Regions from separate parts of the Bacillus sp. XB1 genome, predicted to be linked through region 1. Evidence: riboswitches for the same ligand, from Rfam matches in the RefSeq annotation. Region 1 holds a riboswitch; each other region holds the start of a gene.
The links. Region 1 has a riboswitch for S-adenosylmethionine ahead of ACK1U5_RS24535 (cyclase family protein). Riboswitches for the same ligand answer to the same signal wherever they lie in the genome.
Positions count from the first base shown of each region.

Region 2: another riboswitch for S-adenosylmethionine. It lies ahead of ACK1U5_RS26565 (MetQ/NlpA family ABC transporter substrate-binding protein); the one in region 1 lies ahead of ACK1U5_RS24535 (cyclase family protein).
Region 3: another riboswitch for S-adenosylmethionine. It lies ahead of metK (methionine adenosyltransferase); the one in region 1 lies ahead of ACK1U5_RS24535 (cyclase family protein).

Region 1 is NZ_JBNRIL010000005.1:77,104-84,934, reverse strand. Features, by position in the region: gene ACK1U5_RS24550 (MFS transporter) at 1-774, shown strand, start outside; gene ACK1U5_RS24545 (nucleotidyltransferase domain-containing protein) at 788-1,570, opposite strand; gene ACK1U5_RS24540 (PRK06851 family protein) at 1,682-2,791, opposite strand; SAM riboswitch class I at 2,940-3,052, shown strand; gene ACK1U5_RS24535 (cyclase family protein) at 3,138-3,770, shown strand; gene ACK1U5_RS24530 (hypothetical protein) at 3,798-4,178, opposite strand; gene ACK1U5_RS24525 (ATP-binding protein) at 4,407-5,633, opposite strand; gene ACK1U5_RS24520 (S-adenosylmethionine decarboxylase related protein) at 5,771-7,036, opposite strand; gene ACK1U5_RS24515 (hypothetical protein) at 7,276-7,831, opposite strand, start outside.
Region 2 is NZ_JBNRIL010000007.1:71,867-79,697, forward strand. Features, by position in the region: gene ACK1U5_RS26540 (DUF3981 domain-containing protein) at 1-514, opposite strand, end outside; gene ACK1U5_RS26545 (MFS transporter) at 593-1,126, opposite strand; gene ACK1U5_RS26550 (FAD-binding oxidoreductase) at 1,123-2,559, opposite strand; gene ACK1U5_RS26555 (hypothetical protein) at 2,626-3,390, opposite strand; gene ACK1U5_RS26560 (NAD(P)-dependent alcohol dehydrogenase) at 3,548-4,456, shown strand; SAM riboswitch class I at 4,536-4,650, shown strand; gene ACK1U5_RS26565 (MetQ/NlpA family ABC transporter substrate-binding protein) at 4,736-5,548, shown strand; gene ACK1U5_RS26570 (methionine ABC transporter ATP-binding protein) at 5,561-6,601, shown strand; gene ACK1U5_RS26575 (methionine ABC transporter permease) at 6,576-7,244, shown strand; gene ACK1U5_RS26580 (SDR family oxidoreductase) at 7,283-7,831, opposite strand, start outside.
Region 3 is NZ_JBNRIL010000002.1:93,770-101,600, reverse strand. Features, by position in the region: gene ACK1U5_RS15760 (MogA/MoaB family molybdenum cofactor biosynthesis protein) at 1-160, opposite strand, end outside; gene ACK1U5_RS15755 (hypothetical protein) at 397-576, shown strand; gene ACK1U5_RS15750 (hypothetical protein) at 583-762, shown strand; gene ACK1U5_RS15745 (GNAT family N-acetyltransferase) at 783-1,307, shown strand; gene metK (methionine adenosyltransferase) at 1,349-2,548, opposite strand; SAM riboswitch class I at 2,718-2,839, opposite strand; gene pckA (phosphoenolpyruvate carboxykinase (ATP)) at 3,068-4,654, shown strand; gene ACK1U5_RS15730 (ATP synthase subunit I) at 4,993-5,376, opposite strand; gene ACK1U5_RS15725 (hypothetical protein) at 5,656-5,877, shown strand; gene ACK1U5_RS15720 (DMT family transporter) at 5,906-6,811, opposite strand; gene ACK1U5_RS15715 (iron-sulfur cluster biosynthesis family protein) at 7,089-7,412, opposite strand; gene ACK1U5_RS15710 (Nif3-like dinuclear metal center hexameric protein) at 7,787-7,831, shown strand, end outside.

The DNA of each region.
Region 1 (7,831 bases):
GGATGGAGAATTATGTTTGGTATCGGAATGATTCCACTACTCCTCATTCCTTTCATTATTCGCTATTTACCTGAGTCCATTCAATTTTTATTATCACGTAATCGCCAAGAAGAAGTGAACCAAATTCTTAATCGTTTTCAAATTGAATTTCATGTAAAAAATAAAACTCATCAAGCTCCATCCACTATACGAAAGAAAAATGGATTTTTTACTTTATTCTCAAAAGAATACATAAAAGCAACACTACTTTTTTGGATCACTTATATAATGGGAATGTTTTTAATATACGGTTTAAATACTTGGTTACCACAGATGATGCGCCAGGCGGGATATCCTCTTGGATCTAGTCTGTCTTTTCTACTTATGCTAAATATTACCGCAGCTGTTGGTGCGTTATTCGCTGGAGCAATTGCTGATCGTATAGGCGCAAAAATTGTTATTAGCATCTCTTATCTTATGGCAGCCATATGTATCGGACTATTAACAATTAAGCCATCTGTTACAATCATTTATCTTTTAATTGGCCTTGCTGGTATTGGATCGGTCGGTATTACTCAAATATTAAATGCATATGTAACACAATACTTCCCATCACATATCCGAGCTACCTCCTTAGGCTGGGGACTGGGACTTGGCCGAGTTGGTGCAATTGCTGGCCCTATTCTCATCGGTATTATTATGACAATGCAATATGACTTAGCATGGAATTTTTACTTATTCTCCTTTGCAGGTCTTATCGCAGCTATATCTGTTTTCTTCATTCCTACAAAATAAAAAGAGCACAAACTTACTTGTGCTCTTTTTCATATGCTCCAAACAGCATGTCTCGAAATAGTGTATTTAAAATTTCAATATCGATCCCTGATCCCTTTTCAATTCCTTTTACATATTGCCCATAGTAATGAATTTGTTCTTCTAAAAATTGATTTAGCACCTTAATTTTCAATCCAACATCTAATTCAGTACCTGCTTTTTTCTTTATTAACAACTTTTCAATCTCATCTAACACACTACGTTCTAATGGTAATTCTGTAATCAATCGATCAAATTCTACAGGTGGTAAAGTTGCTTTCTCTTCTAGCCACTTACAAGCTAAAATAGGACGTAATACATAAAAGTACTTTTTCAGCTTTACATTCTCACCTTGCAAAAATTCACGATAATTTTTCGACGCCATATGTAAATAATGATATATCGTTGCTTTTGGATCAAAATTCTTCTCACTCATCTGTTGAAGTAGTTCTGGAAAATTAGAGTTTTTCGAATAAAAAATTGGTGATCGAATCCACTCAAGTAAAGCTGGGTTCGACTTCGCGAATAGTTGCAACGCCTTTTTAATATCCCAACCACTTATATCTAAATCATCACTAATTGGATATTCAATTACATCACGTTTGTCATGAATTGATAAATACCATTCTACCGGATGTATATAAACAAACCTAACATCATAATCGCTATCTTTCGATGGAAATCCCCAAGCACGACTCCCTGATTCCACCGCAAATAAAATTTTTACATCATTCTCTTTTTCAATTCTTTCTAACTCCAACTCGATTTTCTCTCTCATTTCATAACATCTCCATTTTTTGATTATTTCCTTGGAAATTCGACAATACACTATTAATTTTACTACATACTAAAAAAACTGTCAGAAATTACTGACAGCCTAATAAAACTTCTATTGTTGCTTTTCGATTACAGTAGCAGCAATTCGTTCAAACTCTTTTTGAATCTCCTCTTTATATGCATCTACTATTGAAAAATCCATAGCAGCAATATAAATTCGTTCTAATTTATCACGAACCGATTTTGCTTTCGCTAAGAAAGACATTGCCTCATTCATTTTTGCTTTATACTGAATGGAAACATCACGAATTTCCTTCGCATATTTCTCATCAGTCCCTGGCGTAACAATAAGGGCATACATATCAATAATTTCATCACCCTCACGACTTGGAAAATATTCATGCGGTGCGGTGCTATCAAAAATTGCAAAGCCTAATTCTCTTACGATAACCATATCAAGACTATGCGGGTCAAATCCGCAATGATATACTTCAACTTCAAATCCTTTTTCTTCAGCTGCCTTAGCTAACTTTTTGAGCATCGTTGATTTTCCAGAGCCTGGGCGGCCTTTTATAAAATAACGATGTGGTAACCCTTCTGTTAAATTAGGAACAAAGTCAACTGCTCCTTTCGGTGTTGCAGCTCCTAAAAAACGATGTTTGACAAGCGATTGTCTCCCGCTTTTATCTGCAAATAATTTCTGGATTAGCTGATCGGTTAGTTCATTTGCTTTATTAAAATTTATATTATCAATATATATCTTCTCCCACTCATCATGTATAACCAATGCCTCTTTAAAACGTGCGTAAGCAGACTGAAAAGCTTTGCTTGCTTCTGAAACAAATCTTTCAATTTCTAACTTCTGCTTTCTTAGTTTATCTGAGTCCCAAGCAATTCCTAAATTTATATACTCTTCAACAACTCCTGGCATTTTTGGCTCAATAACATGCGGTGATGTCCCATCAACAATTCCTACTTTTAATTGTGGGATAATTACACCATCAACCGATTTATTGTCAGAAGAACAATGTAAAAATTCAATATCATATCCTTTTCCAACCCATTCACGACCTATTGCCTTTATTAAAGAAGATTTTCCCGTTCCTGGACCACCCTTTAAGATAAATAATCTGTCTAATCCTTTTAAATTCTCTTCGTATAAATTGTGAAATCCCCTAGCTGTATTACCACCAGCATAATAATTTAATACATTTCCTGTCACTGCACTCACTCCTTCGCAGCATTCTATTTACATAAGCTACAATATGCGAGCGGCTTTATTTGGGTGAATACCTATTTTGTATTGCACATAAAAAGGAAATGAATTACAATTTAACTATCAGAAAATTAAGATTCCGAAACTGAATACTTCTTTATCAAGAGAGGCAGAGGGACTGGCCCTTTGAAGCCCAGCAACCTCAGTTTATACGAACTGAATAGGTGCTAATTCCTGCAAAATGCATTGCATTTTGGAAGATAAAACTCAATTAGCATGTAAAGCTCATCTTTCTTGATACTGAAGGATGAGCTTTTTATTATTTGAAAAACATATATTGGAGGTATGTAAAATGAAAGTAATTGATTTATCGCAAACATTTGAAAATAATATGTCTCAATTTCCTGGAACACCTAAAATACAACTAGAAGCTGTTACAAGTGTTGAAGAATCAGGCTATCAAGTTACAGATTTTCATTCTGTCGTTCATGTTGGCACGCATTGTGATGCTCCTGCGCATTTTATTTCAGGCGCAACGACCATCGATCAATTACCGCTGGATCAATTTGTAGGTGAAGCTGTTCTTATTGATGTAACTCATGTACAAGAACGAAAACTACCTAAAGAAGTACTGCACGATGCTGATATAAAAGAAGGAGATATTGTTATTTTCCATTCCAATCTATCTACTAAATGGAACACGGAGGCGTATGAGAAAGAAGCTTTTTATCTTTCTGAAGAATTAGCCGAGGAACTAGTACAATTAAAAGTAAAATCTGTCGGTTTAGATTTTATTTCTCCTGATGAGGTAACGACAGCAACATCACCAATTCATCACATACTACTTGGGAATAATATTTATTTAATCGAAAACTTAACAAACTTAGATGCCATTCACACGAAACGTTTCTTCTTCTCAGCAGCACCTTTAAAAATTAAAGATAGCGACGGTGCTTTTGCAAGAGCATTTGCTGTAATTTTTTAAACAAACTATACAAAAAAGCAAAGATCATCATTGACCTTTGCTTCTATTTTTTTTATTTAAATTAAGAAAGAATTGCTCAACATGAGGACGTAACCAAGCTAAATAATCCTTCTCTTTCTTCTTTGTACAAGCTATTTCTTCCCCATCTACCATTTCAACAAGTTCTAGTTCTAACAGTTGCTTCGTGAATGCTAACATATTCACTTCTTCGGATGGATACTCTTCTTTTAATTTCTCCTCAATTTCCCCCAATAAAAAACCGTCACGCATCATTGCCAATGCATCAATCCAAAGTGGCGGCATTTCATACTTTTCTCCTGTAATTGTGTCTTTTACAGTATAATTCTTTTGCTCTTTTCGAAATTGAATCGTGTGTAAACATACAGTCGAATTTAATGTTAATTCCATCATACCACCTCTTTCATAATATCTGCATAGAAAAAAGGATGCGCGTGCACCCCTTCTTATCTTTTCATAACACTACTGAACCGTTACATGAGCAATCAATCTCATGTCGATATTTTCCTCCATTATAAACGAAGTATTTTATAAAAAAAACCCTTCTTGAAACATTTTATAAAATGTTTATATTTACACAACAAGAACACTTTTCTGAAAAATCTTTTCTCAAATACATTAAACGGTCGGCAGAAAAATTTCTACTTTCGTTCCTACTCCTAGACTACTTTGGATCGTGATACTCCCTTGATGTTCCTTAATAATTTTATATGTAATCATTAATCCAAGTCCTGTACCATTCTCCTTTGTTGTGTAAAACGCCTTGCCGATTTTTTCTAACTTCTCATTCTCTATACCACATCCTTGGTCTTCAACAGAAATACACAAATGTCCTTGCGTTTTTTGATATGCACGGATATGAATTTCTCCACCCTCTGGCATTGATTCTATTCCATTTTTAATGATATTTAATAACACTTGTTTTAATTGCTTATCATCACCGTTTATAGCCGGTAGATTTCCATCTACTTGTAAATTACATTTAACTCTATATTGCGTTGCATAACTTTCCATTAGATGCACAACATATAGAAGGGTGTCTCGTATATTACACCTTTCATAATTTGTTGGCTTTGGTTTCCCTAACAACATCAATTCACTAACAAATCCATTAACCCTTTCAATTTCTTGTAGCATAATGTCGTAGCTCATCGTATCAGTTGGATTTCTTTCTTTTTGCATTTGCGTAAACCCTTTTAACGCTGTTAGTGGATTTCGAATTTCATGGGCAATTGTTGTAGACATAGTCCCAATCACAGCTAAATTTTCCGTCTCTTTCATATTGTTCATCATTTCAACCACTGTTCTTACATAAGATTGAAATCGTTTTAATAAAGAATGTGAAATAATGAAATAAAATACACATAAAACAAGTGGAATTATCACTTTTAAATCTTGTAATAGCAATGTGAAAAATACGTACTTTCCAATTACACTAAAGGAAACTAAATAAAAGTATTTTCTATTCACGAAAACTGGGGCAAATAAAATTAACAGCATTTCTACCATACTACCATGTTCAAAAGGTCTATCCGTTCGCAAATAAATCATTAAATTATTAACAAGATTGATAAACATGTATCCAAATAAAAATAAATATTTTACAGAATATACATACCCTCTTTTTTGAAGATATATAGAAATAGGAAATAATGCTATTACAAATATAGGCACACCTATCCCAAGACTACCTTCTGGCCACCCTACCGCTGTTCCACTAATATTCATAGCAGGATATACAAAATAATATATAGCGTCATATAAAAAGAATATAATATAAAATAATAATATAAATACCTTTAAGGCTCTTCTTTCTTCATAAATCAAGCTCTTGTATTTGTTCATATAAAAACTCCCCTTGATCGATACAAAAAACTTTCATTGTTATCTCCTTAAAGTATAAGTATGAAATTGCTTTCAGGGCAATATTTAACCTTATAATACTAAAAGGAAGGAGATCTCTCCTTCCTTTTAGTAACAACTTATATCCACCTTACCCTATCATGTAACAATCCATCAGTAAAATTATTATGCCCTATTACAAAATCCTTCATATATAAATTTAAATACTCACCGTACTTACTTTCTGTATTTAATAACAACTCCTCGACGTAATAAGCACCTTGTTCAAATTGATCTAAAAGTAAACTAGACAAGCCCGCATAAATTCCGCACCCTACCTGAAAATACGTTGCATTCGTTTTATATTTACGAAAAACTTGGCTACTATTCATTACATTATACATATATGTCTCACTATTTTCATAAACGAGTAACACACCGACCAAGTCCTCTCCAGCAACCTCTTCTTCCGCTGGATTAAACACTTTACGATTCCAGTTCCATAAATCTTCTACTTGATCTAAGTTCTGTCTAATTATATTTGTTGTATACTCATTAATTCGGTAAAGAAAACCAACTTCCATATTGAAGTTTTTCCCTAAAATTAATACTTCCTCATGTGGCATTAAACAACCATAGAATTCTTTTTCTCCTAACTTCACTTTATACTCTGAAGCATATACATCTTCATAAAAGTAAAGAGGCCGATGATGACTCATATACATCGGATAACTCCAGATTGCTTCATCTAAAAATCGCTCTACTGCCCATGAAGCATAAAGTGTATGTGGCTTTATAAGTGCTGTATCATGCAAAAACGACGTGTCATGTTCTACAATATAACATGCTCTTGGCCTTTCATTTGGTCGTTCCTTCATAAGCTCAACAACCATCCATTGAACAACACCTGGATTCATACCTGAACCTATAATCGCTTTTGTATTTGTAAATTTCTCTTTCTCCTTCTCAAACCTTGTATATCTTTCCGTAAGCTGAAAGCCGATTAAGCTGTCGTCCTGATCTACTGCTTCATTTTCCAAGGCTGAATTAATATAACAAATTCCTAATTCATTACAGCATCTTAATACTCTAACTGTATCTGCCCCTGAAACATCAATCACAACACTCGTACTTTTTTCTTTTAAATGTTGTTTAAATTCCACTACATTTTGAAGGTTTATCTCATATAAATATAATTGACCTTTCAAATTCGAAAACAACTCATCATAATAAGTCCTATCTTTTTGTTTTATATCCACTAAATGAAATTTGGCATTCTTTAATACTTTATAAATTGGATCTTTTTCATTTGCTATCGCTTGATTTAAAATTGCTAAAACTGCTTTTGCTGCTCCACCAGCACTACCAAGCAATGTAATTGATAACGAATTCGGAAACTGCTCCACGAACAAAACCCCTTTAATAAATTAGTTGAGCAACTCCTCCTCAAAAAATAAATTGAATACATAAAAAGATAGCTCGTACACAATTTTTATAAGTTAGTGCAAAGTTACCTTTTAAAAAATCACACTATACTATGTTTATATTCAATTCATTTTTCCCCTCATCTTCAAATTAAACTAAAACAAATAGGCTCGACCTTTTCTTCTGCATATAAAAGAAAAAGTCAGCCCTTCCAACTAATCTACGGACAATGGACGGATTTTACATGTTGAATATTCACATACATTTTTGCATCACGTGCTTTTGATATTTCAATATGACCTTCATCAATTTTCGCCATTTTTCCAATTTTATTGGACTCCTCACCTAAATCAAACACCATAATTTTCCCAGTCATTTTAATAAGCTGTTCTTCAAATGTTCTAGCTAATGTAATATTTAACGGATTTACGGGGAGTTCATTTTTATTGAGGGCATACGGTACTTGGTTTTCTTTATACGGAATTAACCATTTTAAATGCTTTAAAGATATATATACCGTTTTATAAACCGGACTATAAAAAACAATATAGTCGTTCATCACACTTGTAACATAACCATGTATTGGAGCATTTCCTGCTACATAAACTTCTGTAAAAATCCCTTTAGAAGTACTTAATACTTTTCTCAAAGAAATTGAAGGGGATTCCCTCTTAATTACAGAATCAACATCTGGTTTTAGTATGTCTTCGTCGTGTGGTCTTAAAAATTTATAGTATTGTACATGATATAAAGATATATATACATAGTCTTGTCCA
Region 2 (7,831 bases), on a different contig from region 1:
CAAAATAAGCTACTTTTGGAATATCACCAAATACTTTTTTCATCTTATTCTCCGCTGTCTTTGGCGGCACTGTAAACGGCTGGTCATTTTCAGTAAATGGCTCTGAAATATCTTTCTCTACCTTAACAACAGAATCATATTTCTTTTGCGAGATTACTATATCGTGCAAATAACCAAAGTAGCCGTAACTTGCGAGTAAAATAAACATTAGAAGTCCTTTTAATGTACCTTCTAATTTCCCTATTTGATCTTGTGAAAATAAAACAAGCCCAATTAAAATTGCTACTGCAACAGAATAATGAGTAAGAATCGAATCTACTCGATCATCAATTAGCCAAAAGTATTCATAGATTGCAATACCTATCCAAAATAAAACAGGAATAACTAAAATAGATGATTTCTTACCCTTTACAACCTTCTTATCTCCCTTCTTATCCACTGCTCGAAGCTTACTACTACTTCTTGTCCATGGAATCAAAAACAAAGTAAGAATAGCTAAAACTACAAATTTCATCAAAGGCACTGTCCCCTTTTCTTTTGTATTCCCTTTTAGTATAACAAATAAAGGTTATTAAGGTGAAAATAGGAATAGTTATATTTTTTTACTACTTAATACAATCCCGCTCACTACATATAGAATAGATGCAATATAAAAAATTGTACCAATCGTAAAGAAATCTACTAAATATCCCGTGGCAATAACCGCTACTGCTCCGCCAATGGATGTCCACACATGGTATTTTCCAATCTCATAACCAGCCTTTTCCTGCGCAACCTTTCGTGCTAACGAAGTCTTCTCAGTATTACGCTGCACAGCACCTAAAACGCCCATTACAATTTGAAGAATATACACATGCCAAACTTCCGTGGCAATTGGAAAGCAAAGCATTAAGATTGCCATGGACCAAGCGTATATGATTAATAATTTTTTATCCCCTACTTGATCAGATACCTTTCCCACTAGTGGATATACAAGTGCTGATGTTAAAGCAAATAAGCCATACGCCCAGCCAAATTGCGAGAAGCTATTTCCAACGTTTCGAAGCAATAATATATAAAAAGGAAATACCATACTTCCTGCCATCATGATGATACTTTGCGAAGCCACAAATCTTCTATATGTCATTTCGTATACTCCCTATAAAATAAATTCACAAATCTCTCTTCTGAATCTATTTCCTTCTTTTTCTTGAGAAATTCTTCAATGCGAGGATATGCCCTCTTTAACTGCTCTTTCGTTGGATAAGAATAATACGGCAAATAGTAACTACCATTATGCTTTAAAGTAACATCAATCATCTTTCGAATGACATCCTCTGTTTTCTTTATCTCACTCTCTGAGCGTCCCTGGTTAATCAAAAGAACCAGCGCAAACATATCATCTTTCGCATAGGACAAAACTGCATTTTCATTCTTTTCCACGTAACGAATCGTAATGTTGAGTAAATTAAACTCATCTTCATTTAATACGTTACGTAAATCATCTATATACTCTGTGAAAGCATCTATAGGCACAAAGTATTCTTGTAACACTTCGGTCCTATTTGGATTTTCATATTCCATAAAAGCACTATCTGATCTCATAACATTATTACGCGTCTCATACTTTCCATCTGTACGTTCAAAATAACCTCTTTGTATATCCCAAAATGTATTCTTTCCCCAATCACTATAACGTGATAACCCAAGTAAAAATTTCGGTGCAGCTATAATATTTTCTTCCTTTAATTCACTGTACTCTTCTCTCATATTTTGATTTTGTGCCAAAGTATAATCTGTCACATACATCTCTTTTAAAAATGAATTTGGAGCAACAGAAATACGCGCTAAGTGCATACGAACATTCTCATCTCTTTTCACTTTCTCTTTGAAATAAGATGCGTATTCTTTATAATCTATCATTCTCGTGTGCATTTCATATAATTCATCATCTGTTAACTTCAGCGTCACATCTAAAATAACTCCAAATAAACCGTAACCCCCAATGACATATGGAAATAACTCTGCATTTTCTTCTCTACTTACATTACGTACCGTGCCATCTGCCATTAACAATCTAAATGAATCTACTGTATCAATCAGTGCCTCATGACGAATATCACGCCCGTGTACATTTACACTTAATGAACCGCCAACAGTAAAAATATTTTGAGACTGCATGACCTGTACCGCAAGGCCATAAGGATTTATTTTCTTCTGAATATCATTCCAGGTGACACCACTTTGAACTGTAATCCGCTTCTTCTCTGGATCAAATTCTAATATTTTATTATATCCTTTCATATCGAGCATCGTGCCATTCGGATAATATGTCTGTCCTCCTTGGCTATGTTGCATGCCTGCAATGGAAATTTTCTCTCCTGAAACTTTTGCATCTCGCACTAATTTTATTAACGAGTGCTCTTCCGTAGCACTTTCAACACGTTTTATTTTTGTCGGAAGCAATTTACCTACATCACTCATAATAGGATGATCAATTTGTTTTTTATACGTATGTACAGACGTTGCAAGCAAAACCGTATATGCGACAATGACCGCTGCTATCTTTCTTTTTTTCAAAGGACACTCTCCTTATTAGCAACAAAAAGAGATACCCTTTCTTTCAGGTACCTCTCTTGACAGTGATTACTTTGCTGCTGGCAATTGTATTGGATCAAATTTATCATACGATGTAAACTTTGCATCCGTAATAATGTGCGCTTTATCCTCACCATTGCTACTCATAACCATATCTATCTTTGCTGATTCATATTTAAAATCTTTTGTAATAATATATTCCCCATCTATTTCTTCTATCTTTGCATTTTGGCCTTGTAGCATTTGTTTCTGCTTTTCATCCATACTAGCTAGCATACTCTCTGTCTCTTGCCCTTTTAATGCAAACTTCAGCTTATAATTATCTCCAATTTTCTCCATCTTCACTTTATTTAAAATTTCCGATGGAATCTCTAAATTATCTACCATTCCTTGAGTCGCGTTCATTCCGTTAGCATTCAATTGTTCCTCTGGTACAGACATAATTTCACCCGTATTAGGATTTTTTAACTGACCAGCAATTTTGCCACCCACATCATAAACAACAACCTCTGTACCAGAAACATTCATTTCAGAACGAGAATTTCTTTTCTTCGGCTCTAGTTGCATTTTAGCCTTTATTACATTCATCTCTGTTCCTTCAGCCTTTATTCCCACATCATATGTCATCGTTACATTTTCTTCGTTTTTAAAAGCTTCATTCGCTTTATTAAAAACATCCTTCGCTGTTAATTCCTTTTCTTTCTGCACAGCTTCTTTTTTCGGTTCGTCAGTCTTTTTTGTTTTCTCATTACTACACCCTACTCCTAGACCGACTGCAAGTACTAAACTTGAAATTAAAATAAGTTTTTTCATAACGTCCCCTCCTTCCCAAAAATAATATCATCTCTTTTCCTATGAAATCTATATAATTCGTAATATTTATCTTTAAATTTATTTCCTATATAACAACATGTTTGAGAAAAAGTTTAAATATGATGTAAATAATAACAACTCATTTCAGGAGGTCATTATGAAAGCGATTATTTGTACAAAGTACGGACCACCTAATGTTCTCCAGCTTCAAAATGTAGAAAAGCCTAAACCTAAAAAAAATGAAGTATTAGTTAAAATTCACGCAACAAGTGTATCGACTGGAGATTGTAGAATACGTGGCTTTAATAGCCCCCTCTTATTTTGGATTCCTATGCGGATCATATTAGGTTTCAGAAAACCGAGAAAACCTATACTTGGCGTAGAGTTATCCGGTGAAATCGAAGACATTGGAACAGATGTAACACAATTTAAAAAAGGAGATCAAGTTTTTGCATTAACAGAACTAAACCTTGGTGGTTATGCGGAATACACATGCGTGCATGAAAGTGGATTAATAGCATTAAAACCTACCAATGTGACATATGAAGAAGCTGCCGTTATTCCTTTCGGCGGAACTTCAGCATTGCACTTCCTTAGAAAAGGACAGATAAAAAAAGGGCAACGAGTACTTATATACGGCGCCTCTGGGTCAGTAGGGACAGCTGCCATACAACTTGCTAAATACTTCGGGGCGACTGTCACAGCCATTTGTAGTAGTTCGAATTTCGAATTAGTAACAGCTTTAGGGGCAGACAACGTAATTGATTATATGAAAGAAGATTTTACTAAGCAGGGCGAGCACTACGATATTATATTTGATGCAGTTGGAAAATATAAAAAGTCTCTTTGTACAGATGCATTAATGCCTAATGGAAAATATGTATCTGTGAACGGAATGATGGCAAAGGTCAGTAAAGAAGATATGAACCTACTAAAACAACTAGCTGAAACAGGAAAGCTAAAACCTGTTATTGATAGAACTTACCGATTAGAAGAAATTGCTGAAGCTCATATATATGTAGAAAAAGGACATAAAAAGGGGAATGTTTCGATTATCTTAAAATAAAATATATTCAGAAAATATCATTAACAATTCTTTTTATACGATTTACTATTAGTACCATATTCAAAACTACATACACATACTCTTATCAAGAGTGGCGGAGGGACTGGCCCGATGATGCCCGGCAACCGAGCTTATGACGTATAAGCTAAGGTGCTAATTCCTGCAAAACGAGTTTTCGTTTTGGAAGATAAGAGAGGAATCTATTTCGTCTATTCGGCACCTCTCTTATTTTTGGGAGGTGCTTTTTATTTTGGAACGTATATGAAGGGGGATTTATAGATGAAAAAGGTATTATTAAGCATTGTAAGCGGAGCAGTATTATTATTAGGCGCATGTAGCGTGAGTTCAGATAAAGAGGTAAAAGCATTAGACGAGAAAAAGATTACTGTCGGTGTAACAGGTGGACCACATGAACAAATTTTTGAAAAGGTAAAAGAAGTTGCAGCAAAAGATGGTCTCGAAATTGATATAAAAGTATTTAATGATTATGTAGCGCCAAACGTATCTTTAGATGAAAAAAGCCTTGATGTAAATAGCTACCAAACGAAATCGTATTTAGATGTATTTAAAGCTGAACGCAATATGAAATTAGCTGAAGTATTTTCAACAGTAACATTCCCTATGGGCGTATATTCTAAAGATATAAAAGATGTAAAAGACTTAAAAGAGGGCGACGCAATTGCTGTACCAAATGACCCAACGAATGAACTTCGAGCTTTAAAATTATTTGAAAAAGCAGGGGTTTTAAAAGTTGATCCAAAGGCTACAGAAAAAGCGACTGCAAAAGATGTAATTGAAAATCCAAAAAAATTAAAGATTGTCGAATTAGAGGCATCTCAATTACCAACGCAACTAAGTGAAGTGAAAGCAGCTGCAATTAACACAAACTTTGCATTAGGTGCAAAATTAAGTCCAGCGAAAGATTCTATCTTCCGCGAAGGAAAAGATTCACCATATGTGAACTGGGTCGTTGTTCGTACTGAAAATAAAGATGATGCCGTTGTAAATAAATTAAAGAAAGCTTATCAGTCTAAGGAAGTAAAAGAGTTTATCGAGAAAAAATTTGATGGTTCAGTTTTACCATCTTGGTAGGAGCTGACGATAATGATTGAATTAAAAAACATATCCAAAGTATTTACAACAAAAAAAGGGAATGTTGAGGCTCTTAAGTCTACTTCCCTTAAAGTAGAAAAAGGCGAGGTATTTGGAATCATTGGATATAGTGGCGCTGGTAAAAGTACATTGATTCGATGTGTAAATTTATTAGAAAAACCAACGACAGGAAATATCATTGTAAACGAACAAGACTTAACAACGTTATCGACAAAAGAACTAGCAAAAGCGAGACAAAAAATCGGAATAATCTTCCAAGGATTCAATTTACTTAAAACTGTTACCGTTTATGAAAATATCGCATTACCGTTACGGCTTGCTGGCATTCCAAAAGCAGAAATTGAAAAAAGAGTAGAAAAGTATTTACGCATTGTCGATCTTTTTAATCGAAAAGATGCGTATCCAAGCGAACTTTCTGGTGGTCAAAAACAGCGTGTTGCAATTGCTCGTGCGCTATCACATGAACCTGAAGTGTTATTAAGTGATGAAGCAACGAGCGCATTAGATCCCGAAACAACCGATTCTATCCTTGATTTGTTATTAAAGATTAACGAAGAAATCGGAATTACGATTTTACTCATTACACATGAAATGAATGTCATCCAGCGTATATGTGACCGCGTTGCTGTTATGGAACATGGATCTGTAGTCGAAAGTGGGACTGTAAAAGATATTTTCACAAACCCACAACATGTAACCACGAAGAAATTTGTAAATAGCGCATTTGCAGCGAAAATTCCAAAAGAGGTACAGAAAGAACTACAAAGTACTGGAGAAATTGTAACACTTTCATTTATTGGCACTACTTCAGGGGAACCTGCCTTAGCCGTTGCCACAAAACGTTTCCAAGTGTATCCGAATATTTTATCCGGTAATATTACGCAGTTAAAACATGAAGCATATGGGAAACTAGTCGTTCATATGCAAGGGGAACAAAATGAAATCCACCATGCTTTATCATTTTTACAAGAGCAAGGAATCATCGTAGAAGGAGGTAGAACAGATTATGGGAAACAAGTCCTTTTTGGATGAATGGGGTAAAGTCATATGGGAAGCCACAATCCAAACCTTTCAAATGACATCTATCTCATTACTCATCTCGATCCTTATTGCATTACCACTTGGCGTCACACTTGTTTTAACGAGACCTGGTGGGCAGCGTGAAAATAAAATCATCTATCCTATTCTTAATACAATTATTAATATCATTCGCTCTCTTCCATTTATCATTCTATTATTCTTTATTTTACCTTTTACAAAATTTCTAATGGGAACGTCCATTGGCGTGCAAGGTGTTATCGTACCGCTTGTCGTCTTCACAGCCCCTTATATCGCACGTTTAATGGAGACAGCTTTACTAGAAGTCGATCGCGGTGTCATTGAAGCCTACCAAGCGATGGGAGTCTCTACTATAAAAATCATTTGGCACGTCATGGTGAAAGAAGCTCGTTCCTCCCTTGTACTCGGATTAACAATCGCAACGATCGGCTTAATCGGCGCAACAGCAATGGCTGGCCTTGTAGGTGCTGGCGGGCTAGGGGATTTAGCATACCGCTTCGGACATTTACGCTACGAGCCTGAAGTAATGTATGCAACCGTCTTTATTTTAATTATCCTCGTTCAAGGATTACAGTCTTTAGGGAATGGTGTTGCACGAAGATTGAAGAAAGATTAAAAAAGAAGGCATCTCACCCTGGTGAGATGCCTTCTTTTTTATCTTTTAAATCCACCTTCTGAATGAATAACTTGCCCAGTAATCCACTCGGCCTCTTCACTTACTAAAAATTTAATGAGTCTAGCTGCATCCCTTGGCTCACCAATTCTGCCAAAAGGAAACATCGGCTTTAACCCTTGTTTTATCTCTTCAGTCATCCATCCTGTATCGGTTGGTCCTGGATTAATTGCATTCACTGTTATTCCTAAATGAGCTACCTCTGCTGACAACGTACTAGTAAGAGCATCAATAGCTCCCTTCGTTGTCGCATAAGCTAGTTCTCCTGCCATAGGACCTTGAAATTGCCCCGAAGTAATATTAACAATTCTACCACCAGATTTCTTATCAAATCCCCGGGAAAATTGACTACTGAGCAATGTAGTCGCACGAACATTTACCATATAATGCTTATCTAATTCTTCAGCAGTCAACGTAGAGAAATCATTATTCGTAGAATATGCTGCATTATTAATTAATATATGAGGGTACCCTAATTGTTCAGTAACTTTATTTATAAGCTCTTTTGGTGCATCATTCTGAGTTAAATC
Region 3 (7,831 bases), on a different contig from region 1:
TTACAATTTCATAAAAAGTTACTTTATGTCCCGCTTCTTTTAACAATTCATGTAATAGTTGTCCGCTCTTATCTGTTTCTTCCGTACGTGTATCGGAAATCGTAACAATCTTGCAACGCACTTCTTTTGGAGCTTGTTTTTTATGTTCAGTTACACTCATTTTTTATCTTTCCTTTCTTAAAGACTTTTCTTCATTTTATCATACATACCTTTACACAATTATGTATGAAGCCAATCATGCGCCATGATACAATATAAGTATACTAACCCACAAAAAGGAAAGTGTACTTTCTTATACTCCTAGACTACACATCTTTAGCTACTCTTTATATTTTCTACATAATAGAATTCAATTTTAAAACTTGTACTAAAAAATAAATTGGAGGTCTACATTGTATGGAACTTTATAAAAAATTAACAACAACATTTATCCTCTTATTCATCGCTTCAATCACTGTCGGCTTTTCCTTAAAAGGCGCAATTCCATACGCTACATTAGTAAGCATTATATTCGCGACACTATTTTTACTAAGTAGTGCCTTTTGCGCAAGTAAAGCACGTCAAATGAAAGGTTGATCACATATGTTCAAAAAGAAATCAATCTTTTGTAAATCATGTAAAACAGAAATACAAACGTATGAAAAAGCGTGGATTCATATGCCCTTTCCGGCGAATGGCATGACGAATATGAAAAAGTATATTGAATTAGAAGGACAAATTTATTGTAGTTCGTGTGTTGAGATAATGAACAAAAACCAGTAAATACAAAAGGGGTGTTTACATTGTTTGAATCCAACCGTATCCAGTTACGAAAGTTTTCCGAAGATGATATTCTAACATATTATAAATGGCATAATGATATAGACGTTATGAGTTCAACTACACTCACTCTTGATAAATATTCCTTTCAAGACACAGAAAAACTTTGCCGGCAATTTATTCATTCTTCGAACTCTAAGAGCTATATCATTGAAGAAAAAGCTACGCATCTTCCAATTGGTATTACTTCTTTAATTCATATTGATTCGTATAATCGAAACGCTGAATGCATTATTGATATTGGTAAAAAGGATTACTGGGGGCAAGGTTATGGGCAGGAAGCTTTAACCCTATTATTGGATTATGCATTTTTAGAATTAAATTTACATCGCCTTTCTTTACGAGTATTTTCTTTTAACGATAGAGCAGTTAAATTATATAAATCACTTGGTTTTCAACATGAAGGAACTTGTAAAGAAGCTATATTCCGCAACGGCACTTGGCATGACATTGAACTCTTCGCTTTATTCCAACGTAATTATAAATAAAAAAAGCTTTGCGCTCACCGCGCAAAGCTTTTTTTCATATATTATAGACCAGCTTGCTCTTTTAAAGCTGCAGCTTTGTCTGTACGTTCCCATGATAGATCTACATCAGTACGTCCGAAGTGGCCGTAAGCTGCTGTTTGTTTGTAAATTGGGCGACGTAAGTCTAACATTTTAATAATACCAGCCGGGCGAAGATCGAAGTTGTTACGAACTAGTTCTACTAGTACGTCTTCAGATACTTTACCAGTGCCGAATGTATCAACTGAAATTGATACTGGTTGTGCTACACCGATTGCGTATGCAAGTTGTACTTCTGCTTTTTCAGCAAGACCAGCTGCTACGATGTTTTTCGCAACATAACGAGCTGCATATGCTGCAGAACGGTCAACTTTCGTTGCATCTTTACCAGAGAATGCACCGCCACCGTGGCGAGCGTATCCACCGTAAGTATCAACGATGATTTTACGTCCTGTTAAACCAGCATCACCTTGTGGTCCACCAATTACGAAGCGGCCAGTTGGATTAATGAAGAATTTCGTTTCTCCATCCATTAATTCTGCTGGTACTACAGCTTTAATTACGTGCTCTTTTAAGTCGCGATCGATTTCTTCCCATGTAACATCTGGGTGATGTTGTGTAGAAATTACGATAGTATCAACACGTACTGGTTTACCATTTTCATCATACTCAACTGTAACTTGCGTTTTTCCATCTGGACGTAAGTATGATAATGTATCATCTTTACGTACTTCAGTTAAACGGCGAGCTAATTTGTGAGCAAGCGAGATTGGAAGTGGCATTAATTCTTGTGTTTCATTACATGCAAAACCAAACATTAAACCTTGGTCTCCTGCACCAATTGCCTCAATCTCAGCGTCAGTCATTTGACCTTCGCGTGCTTCTAGCGCTTGGTCAACACCCATAGCGATGTCAGCAGACTGCTCATCGATAGATGTTAAAACAGCACAAGTTTCTGCATCGAATCCGTATTTTGCGCGTGTGTAACCAATGCCTTGAATTGTTTCACGAACGATTTTCGGAATATCTACGTAAGTAGAAGTCGTAATTTCCCCCGCTACCAATACTAAACCAGTTGTTACAGTTGTTTCACAAGCTACACGTGCATTTGCGTCTTTTGATAAGATCGCATCTAAAATTGAATCAGAAATTTGGTCACAAATTTTATCTGGATGTCCTTCAGTTACAGACTCAGATGTGAACAGATGACGTTTTTTTGTCATGTGGTAAACCTCCCTACAGTAATTGTATATATTGTACGGAACTCATCCTTAATTTGCCACAAACTGCGACATACATTTATTCTCCCACACAAGCATACAGAAAAACCTTTCCTACTTTACATAGAGGAAAGGTTTAATTTGCTACTTGCATACTGCTTTTTGCCCTTCGCTCTTATCGTTCGAGACCTGTAGCCTCGCACAGGTTTTAGCACCTATTCACCTGCATTTATCAATACAAGTGAGGTTGCTGGGCTTCATCGGGCCTGTCCCTCCGCCAGCTCGGGATAAGAGAGTATCCGTCCCAACCTATACTAAAGAAATGATATTCATTTGTCAATTAATATTCACATTTTCCTGAAAGTTTTTCTCAATACGCCTGAAATGAAATATTAATAGGGAAATAATGCATTCACACAAACAAAAAGAAATAAATAGTATACATTATTTATATAATTGTGTTATACTCTTGTTGGGGATTACGAGAAATATTTCATTAAATGAAAAGGATGGTATATAAATATGAGTACTGTGAATGTCCAAATTGGTTTACACGAATTATTGAACGGAAGCAATGCACAGATTCAACTAAGTGTTCCGCAATTAGTGGAAAAAGTATTAATGCGAAATGAAGGGAAATTAACTTCTACTGGTGCCGTTTCTGCTTCAACAGGAAAATATACAGGACGTTCTCCTAAAGATAAATTTATTGTGAAAGAAGCATCGGTTGCTGACAAAATTGCTTGGGGAGCTGTGAACCAACCGATTTCTGAAGAACATTTTAATAAATTATATACTAAAGTTTTAGAATACTTAAAAGAAAAAGAAGAGTTATTCGTCTTCAAAGGATTTGCAGGCGCTGACCGCAATTACCGCCTACCAATTCAAGTTATTAACGAATATGCATGGCACAATTTATTTGTACATCAATTATTCATTCGTCCAACTGAAGAAGAATTAACGACTCATGAATCAGAATTCACAATTGTTTCTGCACCGAATTTCAAAGCTGATCCAGCTGTTGACGGTACAAACTCTGAAGCATTCATTATGGTTTCATTCGAAAAACGCATCGTATTAATTGGTGGTACAGAATACGCTGGAGAAATGAAAAAATCAATCTTCTCTATTATGAACTTCTTATTACCTGAACAAGATATTCTTTCTATGCACTGTTCTGCAAACGTAGGTGAAGAAGGCGATGTAGCATTATTCTTCGGTTTATCTGGAACAGGTAAAACAACATTATCTGCTGATCCAAACCGTAAATTAATTGGTGATGATGAGCACGGTTGGTCTGATAACGGTGTATTCAATATTGAAGGCGGTTGCTACGCGAAATGTGTAAACCTTTCTCACGAGAAAGAACCACAAATTTTCGATGCAATCACATTTGGATCTGTTTTAGAAAACGTTATCATTAATGACCAAACGCGTATCGCAGACTATAACGATACTACTTTAACAGAAAATACTCGTGCTGCATACCCTATGCATGCGATCGACAATATCGTACTGCCAAGTGTTGCTGGACACCCAAATACAATCATTTTCTTAACTGCTGATGCATCTGGCGTATTACCTCCAATCAGTAAGTTATCAAAAGAACAAGCTATGTATCATTTCTTAAGTGGTTACACTAGTAAACTAGCAGGAACAGAGCGCGGTGTTACATCTCCGCAAGCAACATTCTCAACTTGCTTCGGTTCACCATTCTTACCACTTGATGCATCTCGCTATGCTGAAATGCTTGGTGAAAAAATTGAGAAACACGATGCGAAAGTATTCTTAGTAAACACTGGCTGGACTGGTGGCGAATACGGCGTTGGTAAACGTATGAACTTAGGTTACACTCGTGCAATGATTCAAGCTGCATTAAACGGTGAACTTGCGAAAACTGAAACAGCTAAACATGACATCTTCGGTCTTGAAGTTCCACTTCACGTACCAGGTGTACCTGACGAAGTGTTAATGCCTGAACAAACTTGGGCTGATAAAGCTGCTTACAAAGCAAAAGCAATCGAACTTGCAAATGAATTCAAAGCTAACTTCAAAAAGTTCGACAGCGTATCTGAAGACATTATTAACTTAGGCGGTCCAATCGCTTAAATTAAAACTTTCTGTTGGAATAACCCTTTACTCATATGAATAAGTGTCGTGTAACCGTAAAGTTTCGCGTACTCACCGACAAAACCCAATGCGGCTTAACGGTTACACACACTTACATAAAAAAGAAGCTTACGTGAAAACGTAAGCTTCTTTCTATATCTTATATAAAGTGAAACGCTAATCTCTTCATCTGTGACCTAGATTATAAAATTACAGCTTCGAATATATACATTATATCCCTACTGGGTTTCACATCGTATGGGGCTAAAAAAGGCCCTGACCGCTTCTATCCGTGGCTGGATCATCTATTCCATCTAAAAAGAAGTCTTTTACCTTTTTTAGCTCTTTGTTAGTTCTTTCTCATCTTTCATGCTATAGTATCCTAAATTAACAACAATTAAGAAATACCCACCCAAAATCCCTACTGCAAATGCCCACATAACCATGTGGTGCTCAATTTCGTACATAATAATAGCACCCAAAATTGCAGCTGCAAAACGGTTAAACATACCGAGTGTCGGTGCTTTCGTCTTCTTTACAATACTATCTCCAAGCTTCTCAATTCTTCTCCCTAAAAGCCAAACGCAATACATACTTACGATAAGTCCAATTCCTGCACCTAAAAAATGTGCTGAAAACGGTGTTACCATCCAGCCTAGTAAAAGAATACCTAGTATATAATACGATTGAATTTTAAACGACCTTAATGACATACTAATCATGCTGTTCTCCTCTTCAGTAATTTTTATCTATCCAACAAAAAATTTCTTTCAAATTCATATTCCTTAAATCCATTTCACTCAAATTAAAAACAACATAAACAGTATGTTTATGTTGTTTAAATATTTTTAGGAAATAATATTATACAAGATTTCAAACATCATATTCTCATATTTTGTGACGGTTTTTCAAACTTTTTTCGTCCATTTATGAAAAAAATGATATCAATCTATGAACATACGGATATGATGTAATAAGCACACAAATAAAGGGGGCGTCTAATGATTTATTTTTTAATGGCTCTCATTCACCTCATTATCCCTGCACTTATTGGACTTTCATTGTATTGGTACACGAAAAACCATAGCATTTTTTACGCTGTCCTCGGTGTTCTTCTTCCAGGTATTATTCTTATTACACTCTTCCGTATTCCATTTTTAAACTTAATTCCACTTATTACTGCTATCTTATTTCTCATCTTCTTACCAAAAATAAAAAAATAGGAAAGCAGATCATAGGTGATCTGTTTTCCTATTTTGATATAGGTTCCCCTGCAATAGAATGAACTTTTACTTTCTCCGATTTCACAAACCATAGACCGACAAAAATGATAATTCCACCGATGATTTGTTGAAACGATACATATTCATTTGCCCAGACAGCTGCAAATAAAACCGCTACAAGCGGCGTTATATACATATATACCATCGTATGTGACGCCCCAATTTTTTGAACACCAACATACCACATTACTAGACCAAATACTGTTACAAAGAAAATAGAATATAGTAAAGCAAATAGTGTCATTCCGTGAGTAATGTGAAATGGCATGACAAACACATGTGGACCACTTAACAATAATAGCGGAATCGCACCCACTAATGCAGACCATGCTGTAACACGTAATGCTGAATATTTTTTAATTAATGGTCCTGCTAAAACAGGATAAAGCCCCCAGCATATTGATGTAATCAGTCCAATTCCATTGCCATAAAAAGAACTAGTAAGCGAATGTCCTGCTACTAAAACTAATGCTGCACCAACAAAGGCAGTCATAGAACCGATTAACTTTCGAGAAGAAAACTTTTCTTGTTTCAAGAAAATCGCAAATGCAGTTGTAAAAATAGGTGAAATAGAAATGAGTAAAGAGGCATTTGTAGCAGATGTATATTTGACAGTTTCCATAAATAACGTTTGATACAGTACAATACCTACAATGCTAACGATAATTAATCTAGGTATATCCTTTCGCTCCATATAAATCGACTTTTCAATAAAAAAGGTAAGGAGTAACAGAAGCGGTGCCGCCGCCATCATGCGAAGTGCAGTAAACTCAATTGCTGTAAATTCTAAAAGTCCATACTTCGCAATTGTATAGTTAATCCCCCAAATAATAACAACACTTAAAATTAACAACTCAATTCCCCATCTTCTCATGCGTATCCCCTCCGCAAAGAAGATTATACAGAAAATTCAATCACATGTACATTTCATTATGTGAAAAAATCTTTTTACTTTTGAAACGTTTTAGTAAATGAAATTATATCGGCGATTTTCTGAATATATCGGCGATTTCCCAAATATATCAGCGCAACTCCATTTATATCAGCGATTTTTTCAATATATCGACTTATCAACAAAAATCGACAATAATAGCGACTTATAAAATAAAAAAGGTGATTCCAAAATACATTTTGGAATCACCTTTCCTTTACTATATTCGAACGTGTAACTTCATATTTGGATTATAAAACTGGCTTGGGCTCTTCAACTGAAAAGTTCCTCCACCTTCATGCCAATCAACCGTTAACTTATCGTCCATAAATACAAGCTTTGTACGATCAGCGATAAAGTTCATTGTGCTTGATTCAATATCCACATCGCGCTCATCTTTCTCTGCTACAGCTACTAAATCGATGATTCCGCTCATGACACAACCGCAACCCTCATTATCGTAAAATAACTTTATATATTTCGCTTCACTTGGAATCGTATCCATAATCTTTTTATATGCTGCTTCTGTTACAGTAACGTACATATGTTAATCTTCATCCTCTCTTCTCTTATCATTCATATATTGTATCACCATTTTTCTTAAAAGTTATATACAGAAAATTAAGACTAATATACAATGTATGTGATAAAGTTTCAGTAATCGAGCTTTTATGAGTAGTTCATGCAGGAGAAAGGATGTTTACTATCCGTGTTCAAACTACAACGATATCCTATGTTATTAGGTCTATTTAGTAGTTTCTTCATTTCTAGCGGAATGCTATTACAGCATGTACTTCCCTATTCTCCTTCTATTAGCTGGATCCTAGGTTTTATTTGTTTCCTATCCGCTTCTTATTTTGCTACGAAGAATACAAACAACTCATAAAGCAAGAATCATCTTAAGGAGGATTATCAAACATGCCAGCCTTAAAAAAAATAGAGCAATCACTCGATCACTTATTC